DNA from 3 places in the Rhizobium sp. ZX09 genome. Region 2 is predicted to be linked to each of the others. Evidence: riboswitches for the same ligand, from Rfam matches in the RefSeq annotation. Region 2 holds a riboswitch; each other region holds the start of a gene.
The links. A riboswitch is a leader RNA that binds a small molecule or an ion and turns the genes downstream of it on or off. The one in region 2 is predicted to bind thiamine pyrophosphate.

Region 1 (8,071 bases), on a different replicon from region 2:
TCTGCTCTCGCCGGGGGCAAGGTGGAACCAGTTTTCCGAAGCACGGTAACCTTCTGCGGCAACATGGACAGACTGCGCCAGACGGTCAGTGCCGATCTCAAGCGACCAGATATCGTTGTTTCGGCTGATGGCGACCTGGAGGTTTGCCGCCTGCAGCGCCTTTTTCCGGCCGAGCGGAAAATGGAATGCATCAGCAATGACTTGTCCGGTCGCAACGTCGCGAAGCCGGGCCACCGTGACATCATGGGACGGCGGGCCGAAACGGTAAGTGTAGGTCGTATCGAAAAACGCCCCGAACAGATCAGTCGCGGCAATCGTCTGGCTCTGTCGCGATGACAGCGTGATCGACCGCTTGGCATGAACGACGGGCTGGGCGCCGTCGCGCAGGCAGGTGAGTTCGAGCATACCCTCGAAGGTGTCGCCGGTCTCGTTGATCAGCTGAATGTCCAATCCGTTCGTGCCCTCGTCGAGCAGATTGACCTGGACGGGGCGAAACGCCCTTTTCAGCGCATGCCAGACGGATTTCGGCCTGCCGGTGGCATCGATGATACCCCAGCCTGCACCGGGAAGGAGGTCCTGCAGGGTCCAGACAAGAGCGCCCTGGCAGGATGAACCGCTGCGCCGCCATTCGGCGAAAGTCGCCTCCATGACTTCGGCCGTCGCGGCCCGGGACATGTCGAGATAAAGACCGCCGTCTTCTCGCCGCAGAACGTCCGGTTCGACATCGTAAAGCAGCTTCAGATAGTGATCGCGAACATCCTCGAAATCCCAGGAGGCGCCGCGATCGCGCGGTGCATGCGCTTTCCACCGTGGATCGTGCACGGCCACGCCGGGTAGATACCTGTCCAGCGTTTCCTGTTCGGGAACATTGGCGAAGGCCAGGCACTCGGCGGCAAAGCGCAGACCGGCGCGACGCGCATCTTCCAGCGGACGGCAATAGGCGCCGACGCCGTAATAATGGCCGACCCCGGTGTTCGGAAAAAAGGGCAATGCGCCGCCGGAGGGGGAATTGGCGACATAGGCCGCGTCAGGCCGCTTGTCGGCAAGAAGTTCCGGCAGAACCTCTTCGGTCAGCGTTCCCTTCCATATCTGTTCCGGAAGGCCGAGCATCGCGCCCTGCTGGTACATTTCACTGCCACCGCAAAAAATGGCGAGCGATGGAGAAAGCGCGGTGGCTTCAAGGAACTGCGAGATTTCCGTGACGATGTGCTGGCGCAGACTCTCGTCCCTTGCCGGATAATCGAAATTGGCGAGCATGGCGTCCTGCCAGACCATGATGCCGAGTTCGTCGCAAAGTGCGAAGAATTCCGGGGTTTCATAGGTCATGGTGCCGCCGATGCGGATCATGTTCATGCCTGCTTCCGCTGCTTTTCGAAGCCACGGCTCGTAGTCCGGCCTCGTTCCCGGCAGGCGCACGATGTCGGCCGTCGTCCAGACCGCGCCACGGCAGAACACCGGTTGACCGTTCACCCTAAGGCCGAAACCTTTACCGTCGTCGCCGTGATCGATCTCGACCTGTCGGAAGCCCGTGCGTGCAAGGCGATGTTGCGTGCCGTCCAGCTCAAGAACAACGTCATGCAGAGTTGGCCTGCCATGCGTGTGTGGCCACCATTGTTCCACATCAGTTATGCGCAGTTCGCCGGAAAGTGTGCCGCCTTCGTCTAGAGAAAGATCGGCGCTGTGACCGGCGCAGCCAAGCTTTGCCGACTTTATCGGGCGGTTGCCTTGCAGCGCGATGCTGACCCTTCCCGTTCCGGCCCCGTCCAGCGAAGATTGCAGCGTGCAGAGAATTCCGTTCTGCCGTATCAGGCTGATGGGTCGCCATGGGCCGGCGGCGTGTATTTCCGGGCACCATCCAGGCATATAACCCAGTGCAGTGGTGCGGATCAGCCGCAGCCCCTGCGTATTCATCATTTGCGGCCGCCAGCGAGCGCGGGGACCGGTTTTTTCAAGTCGGGGTGCCAGCGCTCTGAAGCAGATCGCGAGTTCATCCGCACCCGTCAGTTCCACAGGCACTTCCAGTCTTTCAAACATGCTTTGGCTTGCCGCGATCAGCTCACCGTTGAAGAAGATCTCCGCGATGGTGGAAAGACCGTCGAAGCGCAGGGTGGCACGCTCCCGGACATCGGAAATCATCGTCAGCCTGTACCAGGCGTCCCTGTCATTGAGGGGCGTCGGAGCGAGGCGGTCGAACTTTTCAGCGGCTTCCAAAGCCTGCGCCACGGTTCCGGGAACGGAGACATGGGGGCTTTCGAGCGAGGCGGGAATATCGGAGGGCGTTTCATAGGCATCGGCGGGCGTCAGCGCCAGCGTCCAGCCTTCGCTCAGCAATTCCTCGCTTTCACCCGGAAGATAGGTCCTCACGCGGCCTCGCTGGCATCAGATAGTTTTTTGCCAAGGCTTTGCATCAGACCATCCCATGCATCCGCGGCCGGATCGAGAACGGTGGCCAGCGCATCGAATTTGCGGCGGGTGACGGCGCGCGCAAGCTGGAACTGCACGGTCTTGGCAACCTCGGAGATTTTTAGCGCGTGGTTCTTTGCCCCAGAAAAACTATCCGCGTCCAACCATTCGAAGTGGCTTGCCGCCAGTTCGAAATTGGCACCGAGCTGGCGTAGCGTATTGAACGCGTATTTGTGGAAAAACCCGAAGGGCCGGTCTGCGACCTTTTCCACCTGTGCCGGAAACACCTTGGCAAAGGCCCGGACCGGGTTGGAGGATGGCCGCCGGGAAAAATGAAACTTCAGGAGCCGTTCGGCGGTCTTGCGAACATGCGCCGACGAAGGATTGCCGTCCGCGAATTTCGCAAATTCCGTATAGGGCAGGAAAGGCGGGTCGGTTTCAGCCAGATGATGCTGGAAAAGCCCGTCAAAGTCCTCGCCGGAGAGATGGAAGAAGCCGGCATTGTGGAAATAGTCGAGTTCCCGCTTTTCGAGATCGAGCCGGTTGATGGCGATCGTGGTCTTGCCGTGTTCCTTGCGGTAGCCCACCCCATGGGTATCGGGCATATAGAAACTGTCCATCTCGATCAGACAGATGCGGCCGCGTTCCAGCTGCGCCTCGATGTGGTTTTCCACCTTATCGAAGATCGCAAGCTCGGTGGCGCGAACGCCATAAAGGGCTTCGAGGTCTTCCAGCGGCACCTTGAAGAAGGTGAATTGGTCGCCTTCGAAGTCCTGCGTCAGGGTGAAACCGAACATGGCTTCCGGGGATAAGCCTTTCGAAGCCAGCACCTCGATCCATAAATCAATATAGCAATTGGTTTCCGGCCACATTCTTTCGGAAGAATGAAGCGGATGCTGCACATAGTTTTTGGGATCGAGACCGGGAAAAATCTGCTGCATGGATAATCAGCCCCAGAGTGTTTCCACGACTTTCGCAGGCCATTTCTTCACATCGAGACCATGATGCGAAAACAGCGCCAGCGCGATGCGTTCAAGGCCGAAACCGACGCAGGCGGTGTGGGCGACATCGCCATTATCGAGGTTCAGACCCCATTTCTGGCCGAAGGCGTCCTGATGGTAGTTAAAGCTCATGCAGGCTGTCGGGCTGGTCGTTGACGTGACCGGGATCAACAGTTCGAATTTCAGGTTCTGGTCGCGCTGGTTGTTGGCGAGCATCTTGCCCGCGCGGCCGAAGAAAGGATCGTTGGCGATATCGATGGTGACATCGAGCCCGACCGCTTTCATCATCTCAACGCCGCGATCCATCCAGGTCTGGCGGAATTCGGTGACGTTGGCCTCGGTGCCCATGCAGACATATTCGCGCATGCGGAAAAGCTGCTGGCGGGCCGGATCCTTGGAGGGCTCGTGGCGGAAGCAATAGGATTGGATGTCATAGAGACCGCCGCCGGCAGGCAGCGCGCCACGCTTGGCGATCGTTGGATAAAGCGGGTAGCAGGCCGCTGGCGTCAGTACGATATCGGTTGCTTTCTGATCCTTGGTCCAGTCGCCGCCCTCATCCATGGTCTTCAGCAGGCTGACATGGTCCAGTTCGCAGCCGCAAAAGGAATGGACCGTGCCGGCGAGCTGCGGGAAGCTCTTCATGTAACCGCTTTTTTCGAAATAGGCGCGGTTGATGCCGGGCGGGAAACGGATCGCTTCAGCGCCATCGGCGCCACCGGTGCGGTCGATCAGCCGCTCGAAGGCGGCAATCACGTCCTCGAACTGGCCGCTGCGTCCATAAAGACCGTCCACACCCGTTTCAATCAGCAGGCCTTCTTCGAACAGTCGATCGAGGAACGATGTTTGCATGTCCATGGTCTTATCCCAAGAGGCTGGTGTCCTGCCTGTGAACCAGCAGGAGATTGGCGGAATTGCCGAGAATACGGTCGTTGGAAATCATCAGGCGGGCGGAATGCGCGTCGCGCAGGTGTCGGCCGAGGCTGTAGGGCGTGCCATTCTTGTAGCCCATGATGCCGCAGACCAGCATGGCGTGGTCGATGATCTCGAGAATGGTTTCCGAAGAGCAGATTTTCACATTGTTCATGGCAACCGCAAAGGCCATCGACATCAATTTTTCCGGATCGCTCTTGGTGTCCTCGTAGGCCTTGATACCGGCTATGATGTTGGATTTCACCACCTGCAGCTTGGTGGAAACCTCGGCAAGGCGGATCGCGCCGGGAGGAGCCGTTCCGGGCGACTTGCGGGCCGCAGCTCTGACAAAAGATTGGGCGCGCAGCACCGCATCCGACGCGATACCATACCAGACGGCGCTCCACAGCAGATGCGAGCTTGCAAGCATGGATTGTGCAGCGATTTCTGCGAAAGGCTTTGGGAAAATCTGCGCCGCCGGCGCTTCGCCGCGGAACAGGAAGCCGTCCGAACAGGTGCCACGCATGCCGAGCGTATCCCAGACATGGGTCTTCTCAAGCGTATACTGGTTTTTCAGGAAGACGGTCATCACCTGATCGGCGGGCGCGGCATCCTTGTGGGCGCGCGACGTAATCAGGATCGCATCGGCGTTGCTGCCATAAGAAATGACCGTGGCGTCCTTCTCCAGCCGGCAGCTATCACCTTCGACTTCGATTGCGCAGATGGAGTTACGCAGATTGCCGCCGATGCCGCCTTCGGTGGTGGCGGAACCGAGCAGAAGCTGTTCGCCGGCGACGCGGCGCATGAAGTCCGCGTGCCATGCGCTCGCCTCTCCATGTTCCACAAGGCTCGACAGTTTGATGTGGTGCATGGCGAAAATCATCGCCGTTGCCGAACAGGCCTGCCCAAGCCGGGCGCAGATATCGGCGATTTCCTGAAGGGAGGCACCTTCGCCGCCCAGCAGTGAGGGGACCTGTATGCCGAGCAGACGTTCCTGCCTCAATGCATCAACGGCTTCCTGCGGAAAGCGGCCGGTGACATCCACCTCGTCCGCATATTTGGCGGCAATTGCCGCGACACGGCCCGCGCGCGCGGACAGCGTTTCATCCTGCGGCGCGACGGTGACGTTCATCAGGCTGCCTCTTTACCATCGAGAATGAGTTTAACAGTGTCTTCAATGGCCTTGATGCTGGCGAAAGACTTGCGGTTCAGCAGATTGTCCGGGAATTCGATATCGAATGCTTCTTCGATGCCGAGCATCAATTGCACCGATGCAAAGGAAGAAAGGCCCGCCGCGTAAAGATCGGCTTCATCTGCAATCGTATCGACGGGGGTTGGAAGCTGGCCGAATTTTGCCAGTATTTCACGTATAGTCGCATTCATTCCGACGTATCTCCCATGAATTTCACATCAGGATGGTTTGTGCTTATGGTTACGTTGCAAACGATAATATTCGCCTAAACCGTTAGGTTAATTACAACTAACGGCAGCATGCGCCATTCCCGCACCTTTGCCAAGCATGGATCGCCGGTCTTGACAAAAGCCTGAGGGTGTTTTTTGCTGGGGCCATTCACCAGGGGTGTCCCGTCAAGGGGCTGAGATTCTGCTTTCATGCGCAGTGACCCGTTGAACCTGATCCAGTTCATACTGGCGTAGGGACGGTGCAAAGACCCGATGTCGGGCGGGCGCATGGCGCCGCGTTTCGGCACACAGGTATTTTCCATCATTCCGGCTCGAACTGGGTCTCCACTGTTAAACTTTGGAGCCTCAAGATGAATATCGCTGCCAAGACTATACCGCTTGTCGTTACAACCGGCCCGCATGCCGCCTCCACGAAAATCCATAAGCCGGGCGTTTTGCATCCGCATATCCGCGTACCGATGCGCGAGATCGCAGTGCACCCGACGGCGGGCGAACCGCCGGTCACGGTTTATGATTCCTCAGGTCCCTATACCGACCCCAACCATCCGGTCCTGATCGAAAAGGGTCTGCCGCGTCTGCGTCATGACTGGATCGTCGCGCGCGGCGATGTCGAGGCTTACGAGGGACGGCACGTCAAACCGGAAGATAATGGTTTCGCCACCGGTGAGCGCCTGACGCCCGAATTTGGCGTGCGTCATCAGCCTCTGAAAGCGACGGCGGGCAAGGCGGTGACGCAACTTGCCTATGCGCGAGCAGGTATCATCACCCCGGAAATGGAATTCATCGCCATTCGCGAAAATCTCGGGCGCGAGGCAGCGAAGGAGAAGCTCGCGCGTGACGGTGAGAGTTTCGGCGCGCATATTCCTGATTATGTCACGGCGGAATTTGTGCGTCAGGAAGTGGCGTCGGGCCGCGCCATTATTCCAGCCAATATCAACCACCCTGAACTTGAGCCGATGATCATCGGCCGCAATTTCCTCGTCAAGATCAACGCCAATATCGGCAATTCCGCCGTCACCTCCTCCATGGCGGAAGAGGTTGAGAAGATGGTCTGGGCCATCCGCTGGGGTGCGGATACGGTCATGGACCTTTCGACCGGCCGCAACATCCACAATATCCGCGAATGGATCATCCGTAACTCGCCGGTGCCGATCGGTACCGTGCCGCTTTATCAGGCGCTGGAGAAGGTGAACGGCATTGCTGAAGACCTCAATTGGGAAGTGTTCCGCGATACGCTGATCGAGCAGGCGGAGCAGGGCGTGGATTACTTCACCATCCATGCCGGCGTGCGGCTGCACTACATCCCGCTCACCGTCAACCGCGTCACCGGCATCGTCTCACGCGGCGGCTCGATCATGGCCAAGTGGTGTCTGCATCACCACAAGGAAAGTTTCCTCTATGAGCATTTCGATGAGATTTGCGACATCTGCCGCGCTTACGACGTCTCCTTCTCGCTGGGCGATGGCCTGCGCCCCGGCTCGATCGCTGACGCCAATGATGCGGCGCAGTTTGCGGAGCTGGAAACGCTGGGTGAGCTGACGCAGATCGCCTGGGCGAAGGATTGCCAGGTGATGATCGAAGGCCCCGGTCATGTGCCGATGCACAAGATCAAGGAGAATATGGACAAGCAGTTGAAGACCTGCGGCGAAGCGCCCTTCTATACGCTTGGGCCGCTGACCACCGATATCGCGCCCGGTTACGACCACATCACCTCCGGCATTGGTGCTGCAATGATCGGCTGGTTCGGGACCGCAATGCTCTGCTATGTTACGCCGAAGGAACACCTCGGTCTGCCGGATCGTAATGACGTGAAGGTGGGTGTCATTACCTACAAGATCGCCGCTCACGCCGCCGATCTTGCCAAGGGTCATCCGGCCGCGCAGGTGCGGGACGATGCGCTGTCGCGTGCAAGGTTCGAGTTCCGCTGGGAGGATCAGTTTAACCTGTCGCTCGATCCCGATACGGCTCGGTCCTTCCATGACGAGACGCTGCCGAAGGAGGCGCACAAGGTTGCGCATTTCTGCTCCATGTGCGGACCGAAATTCTGCTCGATGCGGATTTCCCACGATATCCGCGCCGAGGCGCAGAAGGAGGGGCTTGAGGCCATGGCCGCGCGCTTCAAGGAAGGCGGTGAGCTTTACATGCCGCTTCCGACGCCTGCGAATGCCGAATAAAATGCATGTCCTTGTCAAGGGAACGGGGGTCGCCGGTTTGACGGCGGCCTTCGAACTGGCGCGGAGGGGCGTTGTTGTCGAGGTGTCGGAGCGCAGTGGCGAGCCTTCTCGTGGAGCGTCGTTTTATGCCGGCGGCATGCTAGCGCCCTGGTGCGAGCGCGA
Region 2 (8,071 bases):
CATGTATATCCACCAGAACACCGTCTCCTTCCTCGATCTCGGTTACGGTTCGGCCTTGGCGGTCATGATGTTTGTGCTTTCCATGTGCGTCACCGCCGTTTACCTCCGTATCATCAGGACGAAGGACTGATCCCATGAGCACCGTCGCCACCTCTTCCGGTCTGTCCTCCTTCTTCTCTGGCAAGCCGCTGCGCTTCATCGCGGCCTCCATTCTTCTGATAAACGGCCTTTTCCCGGCTATCTGGATCCTCTTCACCTCGCTGAAAACCGAGGCGGAGCTGACTGTCAAGCCGATCACCTGGTTTCCGCACGCGCCGACACTCACGAACTACATGCAGGCCTTTTCGGATCAGCCGCTGCACCTCTTCCTGTTCAACAGCTTCATGGTGGCGCTGCTTTCCACGGCACTGACCATCCTGATTTCGGTGTTGGCGGCTTACGCACTGGCGCGGCTGAACCTTAAATACCGGGCGCTTATCCTGTCGCTCATCATCGCCGTTTCCACCTTTCCGCTGGTGACGCTGCTTGTGCCGCTGTTCGAAATCATGCGGGCGCTCAATCTGCTCAACAGCTGGACGGCGCTGATCCTGCCCTACACGGTGCTTTCACTGCCGGTGTGCACGCTGATGCTGGTTTCCTTCTTCGAAAGTATTCCGCGCGGTCTCGAAAACGCCGCCATGATCGATGGCTGCACCCGCATCGGCGCGCTGTTCAAGGTCGTCGTGCCGCTTTGCGCGCCGGGCGTCTTCACCGCAGGCATCCTTGCCTTCGTGAATGCCTGGGACGAATTCCTGCTGGCGCTCTCCTTCAATTCCAACCCTGCGCTGCGCACACTGCCCGTTGGCATCCAGCTTTATCAGGGGGAGTTCGCTTTCCCCTGGCCGGTCATTTCGGCAGCGTTGGTGGTTGGCATCGTGCCGGTCGCGATCCTCATCGTCATCTTCCAGGAACGGGTTGTCTCTGGCCTCACCGCCGGCGGTCTCAAGGGCTAAAAGGTTAAGTCATGTATTTCGAAAAGACCCACGATGGATTTACGCTTGCGATCGGCAACCGCACCATCCTTTCCCATTCGCCCGACGAGCCGGCCTTCTTCGCCGGTTTCGGCAAGGAACGGATGGATATGTATCGCGGCAATTTCGATATCGAAGACTACGTCGTCGAACGAACTGCCCTGCGCCACGCCGAGATGAGCGGCGATAGCGTCACGCTTTCCTCCGCACCGGGACAGACCCCTCGCCTTCGCCTGACACTCGAAAGCAATGCCATCCTGCTGACGGCGCTGGACAAGACCATCAACCGTCTCTGGCTGCGCGTCTTTGCGGAAACGGACGAGCATGTCTGGGGCGGCGGCGAGCAGATGTCCTATTTCGACATGCGCGGACGGCGCTTTCCGCTCTGGACCTCCGAGCCCGGCGTTGGCCGCGACAAGACCACCGAAGTCACCTTCAAGTCAGACATCAACGGCAAGGCAGGCGGTGATTATTACAACACCAACTATCCGCAGCCGACCTATCTCTCGTCGCGTAGATACGCGCTGCATGTGGAAACGAGCGCCTATTCGGTCTTCGATTTCCGCAATGGCGATTTCCACGAGATCGAAATCTGGGCCATCCCTGAAAAGATCGAATTTTTCGCCGGCGACAGTTTCACCGATATCGTCTCCGCGCTGTCCCTACGGTTTGGACGGCAGCCGCAATTGCCGGAATGGATCTATAATGGCGCGATCATTGGATTAAAGGATGGCGTCAATTCGTTTGCGCGGCTGGAGAAAATCCGCGCAGCCGGAACGCTCGTGTCGGGCCTGTGGTGTGAGGACTGGGTGGGGCTTCGCCAGACATCATTTGGCGCACGCCTGTTCTGGGACTGGCAGGCGAACGAAACCCGTTATCCGCATCTGCGCCAGAAGATCGCCGAGCTTGCCGATCAAGGCATACGCTTCCTGGGTTACGTGAACCCCTATCTCTGCGTTGACGGCCCGCTTTTCCCGGTGGCCGAACAGGCCGGTTATTTCGCAACGGATGCAGAAGGGAAAACGGCGCTGGTGGATTTCGGCGAGTTCGATTGTGGCGTCGTCGATTTCACCAATCCGGCTGCCGCCGACTGGTTTGCCGAAGAAATCATCGGCAAGAACATGCTGGATTTCGGCCTTTCCGGGTGGATGGCTGATTTCGGCGAATATCTGCCGATCGATATAACGCTCTCCAACGGTGTCGACGCAAAGCTGATGCACAATGCATGGCCCACCCTGTGGGCCGAGGTCAATGCAAAAGCCGTCGAAAGCCGCGACAAGACCGGAGAAACGCTGTTCTTCATGCGCGCAGGCTTCACCGGAGTGCAGGCCCATTGCCCCCTCATCTGGGGCGGTGACCAGTCGGTCGACTTCTCCCGTCATGATGGACTTGTCACCGTCATTTGCGGCGCGCTTTCATCCGGCCTCATGGGCAATGCCTATCACCATTCCGATATCGGTGGTTACACCAGCCTGTTCGGCAATGTCCGCACCGCGGAACTCATCATGCGCTGGACCGAAATGGCGGCGTTTACCCCTGTGATGCGCACCCATGAAGGCAATCGCCCGCGCGACAATCTGCAGATCGATCAGGATGAACGGGTTCTTGCTCATTTCGCCCGTATGACGTCGATCTATGTCACACTTGCCCCCTATCTGAAATCGCTCTCCGCCGAAGCGGCCAGAACGGGGCTTCCGGTGCAACGCCCGCTTTTCCTGCATTACGAGAATGACCGGCAGACTTACGCCATTCAGGACAGCTACCTCTATGGCCCCGACATGCTGGTGGCTCCTGTCTGGAAAGCAGGAGAAACGCAACGCACCCTCTATCTTCCGGGCGATGGCCAGTGGGTACATCTGTGGAGCGGTGTGCATCATCGCGGTGGAAACGAGGTTACCGTGGAAGCACCACTCGGCCGGCCCGCGATTTTCTACCGCGCCGATAGTGCCAACGTCACCCTGTTTGAACAGCTCCGCACCATCTGAGCCGTTGACAGCCAGCTAAAAAAACGACAGTTTCCGACCCATTCCGAGGGGAGCACCAGACGGTGCTGAGATGGCGTTGAGCCGGACCCTTGAACCTGATCCGGATCATGCCGGCGTAGGAACGGAAACTGTTGCGCCTTTGAGGCGCTGCCCTTTCTCTTCTCCGCTTTGTCCTGATCTCCGCGATTGTCACGTGTGGAGACCGAATGATGATGCTGAAAGTTTTTGTCCGTCGCACCCGGTGCGTCTGCGTCTGAGGTTCGGCTCATGCGTGCCGGCCATGCGTTGAACGGTGTCGGTCTCCTGCTTGTTCTCTGGCAGGCAGGCACATGGCTGTTCTCGCCACCCCGTTATATCCTGCCGGCGCCGGCCGATGTCGCCGCGGCCTTCCTGCGCCAGCCCGGTTTCCTGTTGGGGCAGGCCATGGTTACATTTCTCGAAATGGCCGTTGGACTGACCGCGGGCGTCCTGGTCGGTATTCTCGTGGCTTTCACCATCGCGGCAATCCCCCGTCTCGGTCGCCTCGTCTGGCCGATGGTTCTGGTTTTGCAGGCCTTTCCGGTCTTCGTGCTGGCGCCCATCCTCGTCCTCTGGTTCGGCTTCGGCATGGCCTCGAAAGCGGTGATGACGGCGATCATCATCTTCTTTCCCGTCGCCTCCTCCTTCACCGATGGCCTCAACAGGACGGATCGCGCCATTCTCGATGCCGCCTCGCTGACTCAGGCAAGCCACTGGCAGGTTCTCACCCGGTTGCGCGTGCCACTGGCACTGCCTTCGCTTATCTCCGGGCTGCGGGTGGCCGCACCCCTCGCACCGCTGGGCGCTGTCATTGGCGAATGGGTCGGCGCATCGGCAGGGCTTGGATTCGTGATGATCCAGTCAAACGCCCGCATGCAGACCGACACGATGTTCGCCGCCATGGCGATACTCGCCATCATGGCGGTGCTGCTGCGACTGGCGGTGGATCGCGCCACCGCCCATCTGGCGCCCTGGGCCAGGGAAACAGAACACACCATTCCTTTCGGGTATTTACGGAGACTTTCAGCATCATGAAGCGAACTCTTCTTTCTTTCGTCATCGCGGCGGCAAGCATATTTGCCCCCGTTCAGTCACAGGCGGCCGACAGGCTTACGGTATTGCTGGAATGGTTCGTGAACCCCGACCATGCGCCGATGGTCATCGCGAAAGAGCGGGGCCTTTTTGCGGATGTGGGGCTCGAAGTTGAACTTGTTCCGCCGGCAGATCCTTCCGCCGTTCCGCGCCTCGTTTCGGCAAAACAGGCCGATATCGGCGTGCACTACCAGCCCAACCTCTATCTGGACCACGATGCCGGCCTGCCGCTCGTCCGTTTCGGCACCCTGGTCGAAACGCCGCTAAACACCGTCACCGTGCTGGCTGACGGACCGATCAAAAGCCTGAAGGACCTGAAGGGCAGGAAAGTCGGTTTTTCCGTATCCGGCTTCGAGGATGCCATGCTGAAGCGCATGCTGGAAAAGGACGGCCTGACGAAAGACGATGTGGAACTCATCAACGTCAATTTCTCCCTGTCGCCATCGCTCATCGCCGGCAAGGTGGACGCCACGCTCGGCGGCTTCCGCAATTTCGAACTGACGCAGATGAAGCTCGAGGGCCACGAAGGCCGATCCTTCTTTCCGGAGGAACATGGTGTTCCGGCCTATGACGAGCTGATCTTCGTCACCCATCGCGATCTCGCAACAGACAGCCGTCTGCCGCGTTTCCTCTCCGCCGTGGAACAGGCCGCTATTTTTATCACCAATCACCCGCAGGAATCCTGGCAGCTCTTCATCAAGGCCTATCCCAATCTCGATGACGCACTGAACAAGCAGGCTTTCTTCGACACATTGCCGCGTTTTGCCAAGCGCCCTGCCGCACTCGACCGCGCCCGCTATGCGCGTTTTGGCGCCTTCATGCAGGAAATGCAGCTCATAAAGCAGGCGCCGGCGGCGGACGAAATCGCCGTGGAGCTACAGCAGCCATGACCATCCCTTTCCCCACGACCACGCAGGCCGCCGAAATCCTTGAAAAAGTCAGACAGGCGCGTCCGCGCGTACATTGCCTTATGAATACCGTGGTGCAAAAATTCACCGCCGACGGGATTACCGTTGTCGGCGGCATTCCCTCCATGACCACGTCGCTGGAGGAAATCGAAAGCTTCGTTGCCAAGGCGGATGCGCTGACCATCAATCTCGGCACGCTGGATGCGGAACGGCGCAAGGTTATCCTGCTGGCAGTGGAGATCGCCAACGCCTCAGGCAAGCCCTGGATCGTCGACCCCGTGCATTGTGACTATTCTCCATGCCGACTGGCCTTCGCGCGTGAGCTCATCACTCTCTCTCCCGCGATCGTGCGTGGCAACCGTGCCGAAATGAGCCTGATCGGCGAGGTGCCAGATGCAATCAGGATCGAGACCGGGCCGGTAGATCACCTGAGCGACGCGACGCGACGCGTCAGGATCGTAAACGGCCATCCCTGGATGGCTAAGGTAACGGGTACGGGCTGCCTCTCGGGGGGCGTCATCGCTGCTTTCATGGCGGTGGAACAGGATGCTTTGGCAGCAGCGGCGTCCGCCCTTGCCGTCACCGGCGTCTCCGCCGAACTGGCCGCGTCCTGTGCCAGAGGTCCCGGCACGTTCGAACCGGCATTCCTGGACGCGCTTTCGGCGATTACCGGCGAGGATATCATCAATCATGCGAGGATCGAGAATGAACAAGGTTGATTACCGCCTCAACGCGCTTGTGGATGCGAGCCTCGGCGATGTCGCGCCTCTCTTTGAGCTTGCTCTGGCGGCTGCACTTAATGGCGCGACCATCCTGCAATATCGCGACAAGCACGGCTCGACACGGGAGATGATCGAAAACGCCCGCGCCATCCACGAGGCCATCGCCGGCACCGGCGTGCCGCTCGTCATCAATGACCGGGTGGATGTTGCGCTCGCCTCGGGCGCAGATGGAGTGCATCTTGGCGCCGACGATATGGACGCCAGAACCGCTCGGCGCATTCTTGGCGAAAAGGCGATCATCGGCCTCACGGTCAAGAACCGCGCCGACGCCGAACGGGCAGCCTCCATGCCCGCCGATTACGCCTGCATCGGCGGTGTGTTCGACACGGTTTCAAAGGTCAACCCGGACAAGCCTGTCGGTATAGATGGATTTTCGACACTCCGTGGCCTGCTGAGGGAATGGCGGCCGGACATGCCGGTGGGCGCCATCGCCGGCATCGATCTTTCCCGCGTCCCCTCTGTCATTGCCGCCGGTGCGGATGGAGTCGCGGTGATTTCCGCCATCTTCCGCGCGGCGGATATTGCCGGCGCGACCAAGGAGTTCCGCTCCGCAATCGATGCCACCCTGAAAGCGAGACAGCCATGACATCAATTGCGTTGACCATTGCCGGATCCGACAGCGGCGGCGGTGCGGGCATACAGGCCGACCTCAAGACATTCTCCGCGCTCGGCGCCTATGGCGCCAGCGTCATCACCGCCATCACCGCACAGAACACCAGAGGCGTAACTGCGGTCGAGGATATTTCGGTGACCACCATCATCGCGCAGATGGATGCGGTGTTTTCCGATCTCACCGTCAACGCGGTGAAGATCGGCATGGTTTCCCGTATCGAAACCATTGCAGCCATAGCGGAGCGGCTCCGGCGGCAATCGCAGCCCGTGGTGCTGGATCCAGTCATGGTAGCGACGTCAGGCGACCGTTTGCTGCAAGAAGACGCCATCGAGACATTGCGGCGCGAGCTTCTGCCAATCGCGACCATCGTTACGCCGAACCTGCCGGAAGCGGCGCTTTTAACCGGCACGCCGATAGCGGAGACGGAAACGGACATCAATCATCAGGCCGAGGCGATCCTGAAAGCAGGCGCGAAAGCGGTGCTCATCAAGGGCGGTCATGGTGAGGGGCCTGACAGCACGGACTATCTGTTTGCAGATGGCACCATACATGCGCTTTCCGCTGCACGCGTAGAGACGAAGAACGATCACGGCACCGGCTGCACGCTGGCGGCGGCGATCACGGCTCATCTTGCGAGGGGAAGCGAGTTGCTGGAGGCAGTGGAGCTGGCGAAGGATTATTTGAATGGGGCGCTCGATGCTGGCCGGGGGCTTGCCGTTGGACATGGGCGAGGGCCGGTGCATCATTTTTATCGGTGGTGGGGGTGAAGCCCCACACTCGACACTACCTCGCCTTCGGCGTCGCCAGCACATTCCGGATCGCGAAACTCGAATGAATACGCGAGACCCCCGGCAGCTTCGAGAGTATCTCCTTGTGGATGCGCTCGAAATCCCCCGCACTTTCTGCCTCGCAACGCAGGAAATAATCCGAACCGCCGGTCATGAGATAACATTCGCGGATTTCCGGATATCGCCGCACCGCATTTTCGAAACGGTTGAGAAAATCCTCCGTCTGCCGGTCGAGCGTGATCTGCACGATGACCGAAATCACCTCACCGCCGGCGAGGCCGCTGGTAAGCGCCGTGTAACCACGAATGATCCCTTCCCGTTCGAGAATATCGACGCGACGCAAGCACGCGGATGGCGAAAGCCCGACCTCTGCAGCAAGCTTTGCGTTGCTGATGCGGGCGTTGAGCCGAAGCAGCCGTATGATATGACGGTCGGTCGCATCGAGTGATGACATAGAAAATTCCAATCAGCAAAAGAAAATTGCGCGGTTGCCAATTCTATCGCATTTCCTTCGAATAATCGCCGAGAAATTCGATAATCGTTGCAATACTCTCATAAGATAAAAATGAGGGTGAGCGACCATGGACATGCAGATCAGCCGCCAGCAGGCAGCCGGTGGTGCGAGCGGCCATCTGACCATCGATCTCGGCGCATTGCGCGAGAATTATCTGGCACTTGCGGCGAGGGCGCCCACATCCCAGACGGCGGCGGTGGTCAAGGCCGATGCATATGGCCTCGGTGCGGATATGGTCTCGCAAACCCTGTTCGATGCGGGGTGTCGCCATTTCTTCGTCGCTCATATTGACGAGGCGCTGGCGCTCCGGCTGCGTCTCCCCGCCGAGGCGCGGATCTTCGTCCTCAACGGCCTTCAACCC
Region 3 (8,071 bases), on a different replicon from region 2:
TTGGCGATGGAATCGAGTTGCGTATTGCCCTTCGGCACCGCGGTCAGGAACCGGAATATCTGCTGGCCGACGCGGATGACCGTGACGTCGAAATCCCATTTATCCGCGCTTGCCCGGGCTGTCGCGGCCTCCAGTCCGTTGATCTGCGTTTCCTTTACCGTTTCAGGCAGCAGGCCGGCGACCCAGCCGCTCGTCAGGTAATTGGCAAGACTCGTCTGTTTCGGATCGGCGACGCCGTCGAAACGGATTGCGACCTCGCCCGGCCCTGTCGCCAGCACAGCCTCAACCTTGTTGTCGATCACGAAACCTTCCGGCACGTCGAAACGAATGCCGAGCGTTCCATGCAGGAATGTCTGGCCGCGGACATAACCTTCCTGCGGGCTATCGCCGTAAAGCAGCCCGTCTATACCGTCCAGAAACCAGTCTCGGCCACGATCTCCGACCTGGCCTTCCTGGCCGAAGGCACGGGCATGCCGGCGCGCAAGCTCGATGCGCTGTGGTGTATTGGGGTGACTCGAAAGGAAGTCGAGGCTCTGGTCGTTTTCCGGATCGGCCGAAGAGAACCGCGCATAGGCCGCCATGGAATCAAGAAAGCGCGGCGATGCGTAAGGATCGTAACCCGCCTCGCCAAGCATGCGTACCCCGATCACATCCGCCTGCAACTCCTGCTGGCGCGAAAAAGCTGCAAGCCGCAGCTTGCCACGGGCCAGCGCCTGCTTGCCGGCGAGATCGCTGGACAGGACCTCTGCAACCACGCGGCTCGCAATCACTTCCGCTTCTTCGCGGCGCTGACGTTCGATCCCGTGGTTGGCGGTGACGTGACCCATTTCGTGCGACAGCACGGCCGCCACTTCCGAGGCGTCATTGGCGAGCGCCAGAAGCCCGCGCGTCACGTAAAGATACCCGCCGGGCAAAGCGAAAGCGTTGATGGCGGGCGAATTGAGAATGGTGATGCGGTAGGATTGCTGCGGATTTTCGGAGACGGCCGTCAGCGCTCCGGCAATCCGGGCGACAAGCCGCTCCGTCTTGGCATCACGATATTCGCCGCCATAGCTTGCCACGATGCGTGGATGTTCGCGTGCGCCCATCTGCGCGCGCGGATCGTTCTTCTGAACCTCTTCCACCGTCTGCGGATTGTCCGAGGGACGCAATGTGGACTGGTAGGCCGGGCTGAAAAGAGATTGGCACGATGACAGCAACACGGCAGAAGCGGTCAGCGCGGACCACGCCGCAGCGAGCCGGCCGGAACGGCGAAGGCCTGAACCGGAGAAGAGCCTCCGCTGTGCAGTCATGCTATTTTTCATTCTCTATGCCTGCCCCTTAACGTTCCTGATCATCCGTTAATTGCAGACCAGAATAACAGATTCGCCCCAACGGGCGATGAATGCCGAGACGGTAAAATCGATCCATCAAATCCGGAATATTCCTGAAGAACGCAATAATTCTCATCTTTTCTCGGGCAACAACTTGAAACTGGCAAGTGCAAATTAGCGCCATTGAAGTCATCTAAAGCGATTGCCAGCGGCGCGCGTCGAAAATAAGGCGGTCACCCGTTCAGGAAACTGTCCACGGCCTTCACATTTTGTGTGGCAAAGAAATCCGCTGTCGCTCCGGCAAAAACGACACGGCCACGATCAAGAAAAACCACCCGCCGCGCTAATCTTTTTATGTCTTCCGGGTGATGGCTCACAATAATCACCGCATTATTTGTTTCTTGATGCAAGTCAAGCAACAGAGAACTCATGCCCGCCCGTAGCCCTGGATCAAGTGCGGCGAAAGGTTCATCGAGCAGCATGACGGGCTTCTTCCTGACCAATGCGCGCGCAAGCGCCGCCCTCTGCCTTTCTCCTCCGGAGAGCGTGCCCGGCAAACGCTTGTCGAAACCCGAAAGACCAACGCGCGCAAGCGCAACATTTATCCTTTGCCGGTCTTCCGCGTGTAATCTGAGCGTGGGGCTTATACCAAGCGCGACATTGGTAAAAACGTCGAGATGGGCAAAAAGATTATTGTCCTGAAAGATCGAAGAGACAGGCCTTTCGGAAGGGTCGAGCGTCGTCACGTCCCGTCCGCCGATCATCACGCGGCCGGAATCCGGCAACTCGAAACCGGCAACGAGGTTAAGCAGTGTCGATTTTCCCGAACCGGATGCACCGACGACAGCGGTGACCTGCCCCTGCGGAAACGCACAGTCGAGGTCGAAATCCTGCGTTCCAAGCCGCAGCCTGACCCTGTCAAGCTGCACTGCGAAATCGTCGCCCTTCATGTCATCGCCTCTGCCGCTTTTGCCTGCTCCGGTTGTGAATGTCGCGATATGCCGGTTGCAGCAAGCAACAGGCAGACCACACCGAGAAGAAAGGCGTAACCGGCGGCATCGTTGGTCCGGTAGCTGCCCATATTGCTATAGACGAGCCACGGCAAGGTGACAAAATTCTCTGAACCGAACAGGGCAACCGCGCCGAGATCGCCAAGCGACAGGGCCATCGCGAAGGAAAATGCCATGGCCAGCGGCCGCCACAGGACGGGCAGATCGGCGAACCGCAGCCGCGGCAGACCCTGAAGCCCGAGGCTGGCGGAAAGTCGGCCGGTGCGGAGAAAATGACTGGTGACGGCCGGCTCCAGCACCCGCATGGCAAGCGGCAGGGCCATCAGCATGTTGATGAGCGCCACGAGAACCGTGGCATAAACAGCGACGTCACCGAAAGGCCGCAAGAGAAGGAACCATCCGCTTCCGAGCACCACGGGCGGAACCAGCAGAACCAGAGACGATCCCGCGCCGAGAACGCTGGACAAGAGGTGAAGAGGCCGCGCGGCCCGCCGTTTCGCGCTGACCGCCTGACGTGCGCGGATGATCGCCATGCTGACGATGATCACGAAAATTGCCGAGAACGCGGCAATCCCAAGACTTGTCGCCGCCGCGCGCAGGAAGACCGGTGCTGTGATGAGGCGCGGCAGGTCTGCTTGGACGCCCGAGAACACAATGGCGACCAGCGGCAGTCCGATCAAAAGCACCGCGGAAACGATGATTAGACCGTCCCACAGGCGGGCCGCCGCCCGGCCCGCATCGAAACGGCGCACGGGCCGGCCAAGTGAGGCGATTTCCGCTTCCGGCGACGGCAGGCAGGCCAGAAGGCCGAGCAGGGCCGCGGTGAGGACGATCTGCAGAACCGAGAGCGCGATCGCCCGCTGCGGATCGAAATCGAACCGCAGCGCCTGGTATATAGCGACCTCCAGGGTGGTCGCCGCCGGCCCACCGCCCAAAAGGAGCACGAGCGTGAAACTGGTGGCGCAAAGCATGAAGATGAGGCCGGCGATACCCGGAACAAGCCGGGACACGGCCGGCCATTCGACAAAACGGAAAACCGAGATCGGCCCCATGCCGAGGCTCGCCGCCATGCGCCAATATTCGCCCGGAATACGCTCCAGCCCGGCCAGCAACAACCGGACGGAAAGCGGCAGATTGAAAAACACATGAGCAATGAGGATGCCGGAAAGACCGTAAATGCTGAAAGGTTCTTCCGCGCCGGCGAAAACAAGGAGCGTATTTAAGACACCCTGCCTCCCCCAGATGGTAATGATACCGAAGGCGCCGACGATAACCGGCAGCCCCATCGGCACTGCCATCAACCGGATGATCCAGATCCTTCCCTGAAACTCCCGCTGCCGGGAGAGTGCCAAGGCCACGGGAAGACCAAGAATGATGGAAAGAAGGGTGGAGAGCGTCGCCTGATAAACCGTGAAGCGCAGAATACGCAATGTATAAGGGTCCAAAATGCCGGAAGCGGATGCACCCGCATCAAAGGACAGAAGCGCAAACACGGCGAGCGCCATGAACAGGAAAACGGCGGCAAAAGCCGCCGTCCCGAAAATGATTGACCGCCGGTAATCGCGACGCAGCATCATGCGTGGACGCGCCTCTTCTTCAATTCATGCTCATGGCCGTCAGCCATTCGTCTATCCATGCCTTGCGGTTTTTCACGACCTCTTCCGGCTGCATCAGGAAAGTCTTCTGCGGCACGACGAGCCTGGAAAAGGCCTCCGGCAGGGGGGCGGAGGTTGCCGCAACCGGCATCATCCAGTTGTTTTCGGGAATGGTATCCTGAAAACCGGAGGTGAGGGTGAATGCGAGAAACTGCTTTGCAAGATCCTTGTGCGGCGCGTTTTTGAGAAGGCCTGAAACTTCGATCTGGATGTAATGTCCTTCGGAGAAAGCTGCGGCCTGATAACGATCGGACTTTTCGGCGACCATATGATAGGCGGGCGAAGTCGTGTAGGACAGCACCATCGGCACCTCCCCCTTGGTGAAGAGCCCGTAGGACTCCGACCAGCCCGGCGTAACGGTAAGGATCCGCTTCCTGAGCTTTGCCCAGGCTTCCGGCGCCTGGTCGCCATAAACCGATTTCACCCACAGAAGCAGCCCCAGTCCCGGCGTCGAGGTGCGCGGGTCCTGAATGGCTATCTTCTGGGCGGGGTCGCCGTCCACGAGTTCTTTGAGGCTCGTTGGTGGGCTTTTCAGCGTCTGGGTGTCATAGACGATAGCGAAATGGCCGTAATCATAAGGAACGAACACATCGTCCTCATAGCCGCCGGGTACCTTGGCCGCTGATGCATCGACGCCGCTGACATCGAAAAGGCCGGTCTGTTTCGCCTCCGCGACCAGATTTGTATCAAGTCCCACGACGACATCCGCCTTGGAGCCCGCACCTTCCAATTTCAGCCGGTTGAGAAGCGCCACGCCGTCCGCCACGCCGACAAAATTGACGGTGCAAGCGCACACCTTCTCGAAAGCTTCCTTTATTTTGGGACCGGGCCCCCATTCAGAAACGAAGCTCTCATAGGTATAGACCGTCAGTTCCGGTTTTTCCTGCGCAACGGCGAGGCCGGGCAGAAGCATGGAAACGGCGATGATGGAATTTACAAAAATACGACGGCGCACGAATATCTCCTCAAAACGAGGAGGGAAATAGCCGCCTGCATGAAAGCCGTCTAATCCCTCCGCCGGTATGAACCGGATCAGGTTCTTCGGGTTGGCAAGCCTCTCAGCCTTTTGCGCCCAAGCGCGAAAGACACCCCGTTAGATCAAGATAATGGTGTAGTCCCGCCGACCCATCTTGGCAAGATGGCTGCCATCAACCCTGCGCCGCCATGTGCACCAGTTCCCAGACGTGGCCGTCCGGATCCTGAAAACTACCTGCATACATGAATCCGTGATCCTGAACGGGTTTCCAGCGGCTGCCGCCTGACGCGAGCGCGGCCTCGATCATACGGTCGATTTCCTCCCGGCTTCCGGCGGAAAGACAGGTCAGTACCTCGGTACTCCGCTTGGCGTCGGCGATGTCGCCGTTGATGAAATCACGAAAACGCTCTTCCTGAAGCAGCATGACGAAGATGTTCTCCTCGACAATCATGCAGAGCGTGCGGTCATCGGAATATTCCGGATTGAAGGTGAAACCCAGTGTCGTGAAGAAGGCTCTCGATGTCTCGATATTCTTGACGGGCAGGTTGACGAAGATCATGCGCATGGTGTTGAACTCCTCCGAACCGGGACAGCAAACGGCATTTCCGCCGTCCTGTCAAAGGCGGATGGCGGTGTGGCCGGAAAGATCGGCTCAGCCTTCCAGTTCCTCGCGCAGCATCTCCAGCTCCAGCCACTCCTCTTCCATGGCCTCAAGCTTTTCGCGCAGCTTTTCCATTTCCTGCGCCAGCTTGTTGAAGGCCGCCTGATCCTTGGCGAAGAGTTCCGGGTCGGCCATGCGCTGCTCGCGTTTTGCAATCTCTTCCTGCGCCTTCTCCATCTCCTTGGGTAGATTTTCGAGGGCGAATTTCTGCTTGAACGAAAGCTTGGCCTTGGCCTTTCCCGCCTCCTGCGAAGACGGGGCTGAAGGTGCGGCTTTCGCCTTTTCCTGTCTCTCAGCTTTTCGCTTCTCTTCCGCAGCTCCCTTGCGCTGCGCCATCATATCCGAATAGCCACCGGCATATTCGATCCAGCGTCCGTCCGGTTGATCGGGATTGGCAGGCGCGATGGTGGAGGTGACCGTACGGTCAAGAAAATCACGGTCGTGGCTGACAAGGATGACCGTGCCGGAAAACCCGGCAACGATCTCCTGCAACAGATCCAGCGTTTCGATATCAAGATCGTTGGTCGGTTCGTCGAGAATCAGAAGATTGGTCGGCCGGGCGAGAATGCGCGCCAGAATGAGCCTTGCACGCTCGCCGCCGGAAAGGTTGCGGATGGGTGTGCGGGCCTGTTCCGGCTGGAACAGAAAGTCCTTCATATAGCCCGTGACATGCTTCACCTCGCCATTGACCAGAAGATTGTCGCCCCGGCCGTCGGTCAAATAATGTGCGAGCGTATCGTTGGGATTGAGCTCCTCGCGCTTCTGGTCAAGCGTTGCGATCTCGAGATTGGTGCCGAGCTTCACCCAGCCGCTGTCTGGTTCAAGCTGGCCGGTGAGCATCTTCAGCAACGTTGTCTTGCCCGCGCCATTCGGTCCGACGAGACCGATGCAATCGCCGCGATGCACCCGCAATGAGAACGGCGCAACAATCATGCGCTCACCGTAAGCCTTGGTGATAGCCTCCGCCTCGATGACCAGCTTGCCGGACTCCCGGCCTTCCGTGACGGTCGCCTGCACCGTCCCCTGCGGCCCCTTGTGCCCACGATATTCCGCCCGCATGGCCTGAAGCTCACCGACACGGCGCATGTTGCGCTTGCGCCTTGCAGTCACGCCATACCGCATCCAGTGTTCTTCGCGCTCGATGGCCTTGCCGAGCTTGTGTTGTTCAAGCTCTTCCTCTTCAAGCACCTTGTCACGCCATTCCTCGAAATGGGCAAAACCACGATTGAGACGGCGGGACTGGCCGCGATCGAGCCAGACGGTCGAGGTCGAAACCCGTTCGAGAAAACGACGGTCGTGCGAAATCAGCACCAGCGCGCTGCGCGTCTGCTGGAGTTCGCTTTCAAGCCATTCGATTGTCGGCAGATCCAGATGGTTGGTGGGTTCGTCCAGCATCAGAATATCAGGCTCCGGCGCCATGACACGGGCAAGCGCGGCGCGGCGCGCTTCACCACCGGAAAGGTTTGCCGGATTTTCCTGACCCGTAAGCCCGAGATGCTCGAGAAGATAAGTAACCCGATAGGCATCGTCGCCAGGCCCGAGCCCCGCCTCGGCATAGGCCTGAACGGTATCGTAACCGGCAAAATCCGGAGCCTGTTCCAGATAACGGATGGTTGCAGCGGGATGACGGAAAACCTCGCCCGACTGGGCCTCGACAAGGCCCGCTGCGATCTTCATCAGCGTGGACTTGCCGGAACCGTTGCGTCCAACAAGGCAGATGCGGTCGCCCGGCTCCACCTGGAGATTGGCGCCGTCCAGCAGCGGGGTAACGCCGAAGGTCAGCTTGATGTCATCGAGTTTCAAAATAGGGGGTGCCAAGGCGTCAGGCTCCGGTCAGATCATAAGGGCGGGCGAGCACGATGGCTTTTCCGCTTTTAAGCGAAAAATGCACAGGGCCGCCATTCGCGACATTGGAAATAGTGCGGGAGGAACCGAAAGCAAGCGCGAAATCCTCCAGCGGATAACGCACATTGCCGATATTCAGCCCCTCCAGGGCTGTGAAGCCGGCCACCGAGAAAAGCGAGCCTGCGGGTAGAGAGACATCAAGCGAGCCCGGGAGCAGCGGCCGGGCCTCTTCCTCGCCGGAGGTGAGCGAAACATCGAGACCACGTTCGGCAAGCGCGACGGCGTAAAGGAGGTGCTGGAGGGCATGGTCGCTTCGTGCACCCCCGAGCGCGCCGACAAGCACCAGCGTACCGGCGCCGCGGGCGAGCGCCTCCGAGACCGCGATCTCACCATCGGTCACCGCCTTTGCTGCCGGGTAAGGCTGCCGTGTCACACCGGGCCAGGCATCCAGCAACTCTTTGGTGGCGGAATCGAAATCCCCGACCCACAACTCCGGTGTGAGGCCAAGCGCCCGGGCGTGGCGCATGCCGCCATCAGCCGCGATCACGCAGCTACCCGCGACCGCGTCCCTGAGACGATCAGTAACCGTAACGTCGCCGCCGAGCAGAATG

Region 1: another riboswitch for thiamine pyrophosphate. It lies ahead of thiC (phosphomethylpyrimidine synthase ThiC); the one in region 2 lies ahead of BTN45_RS22385 (ABC transporter permease).
Region 3: another riboswitch for thiamine pyrophosphate. It lies ahead of thiB (thiamine ABC transporter substrate binding subunit); the one in region 2 lies ahead of BTN45_RS22385 (ABC transporter permease).

What each region holds. Positions count from the first base shown of each region.
Region 1 covers NZ_CP031363.1:2,381,542-2,389,612, reverse strand. The annotation lists gene BTN45_RS11830 (glycoside hydrolase family 2 protein) at 1-2,364, opposite strand, end outside; gene BTN45_RS11825 (DUF1839 family protein) at 2,361-3,344, opposite strand; gene BTN45_RS11820 (amino acid--[acyl-carrier-protein] ligase) at 3,351-4,259, opposite strand; gene BTN45_RS11815 (acyl-CoA dehydrogenase family protein) at 4,264-5,445, opposite strand; gene BTN45_RS11810 (acyl carrier protein) at 5,445-5,696, opposite strand; TPP riboswitch at 5,879-5,990, shown strand; gene thiC (phosphomethylpyrimidine synthase ThiC) at 6,086-7,909, shown strand; partial or broken gene thiO (glycine oxidase ThiO) at 7,911-8,071, shown strand, end outside.
Region 2 covers NZ_CP031364.1:1,672,510-1,680,580, reverse strand. The annotation lists gene BTN45_RS22400 (sugar ABC transporter permease) at 1-130, shown strand, start outside; gene BTN45_RS22395 (carbohydrate ABC transporter permease) at 135-992, shown strand; gene BTN45_RS22390 (alpha-glucosidase) at 1,004-2,995, shown strand; TPP riboswitch at 3,032-3,134, shown strand; gene BTN45_RS22385 (ABC transporter permease) at 3,263-4,048, shown strand; gene BTN45_RS22380 (ABC transporter substrate-binding protein) at 4,045-4,995, shown strand; gene BTN45_RS22375 (hydroxyethylthiazole kinase) at 4,992-5,732, shown strand; gene thiE (thiamine phosphate synthase) at 5,719-6,381, shown strand; gene thiD (bifunctional hydroxymethylpyrimidine kinase/phosphomethylpyrimidine kinase) at 6,378-7,175, shown strand; gene BTN45_RS22360 (Lrp/AsnC family transcriptional regulator) at 7,192-7,650, opposite strand; gene alr (alanine racemase) at 7,778-8,071, shown strand, end outside.
Region 3 covers NZ_CP031363.1:2,534,697-2,542,767, forward strand. The annotation lists gene BTN45_RS12495 (M48 family metalloprotease) at 1-1,292, opposite strand, end outside; gene BTN45_RS12500 (ATP-binding cassette domain-containing protein) at 1,547-2,263, opposite strand; gene thiP (thiamine/thiamine pyrophosphate ABC transporter permease ThiP) at 2,260-3,900, opposite strand; gene thiB (thiamine ABC transporter substrate binding subunit) at 3,920-4,933, opposite strand; TPP riboswitch at 4,971-5,081, opposite strand; gene BTN45_RS12515 (VOC family protein) at 5,127-5,519, opposite strand; gene BTN45_RS12520 (ABC-F family ATP-binding cassette domain-containing protein) at 5,607-7,433, opposite strand; gene BTN45_RS12525 (thiamine diphosphokinase) at 7,438-8,071, opposite strand, start outside.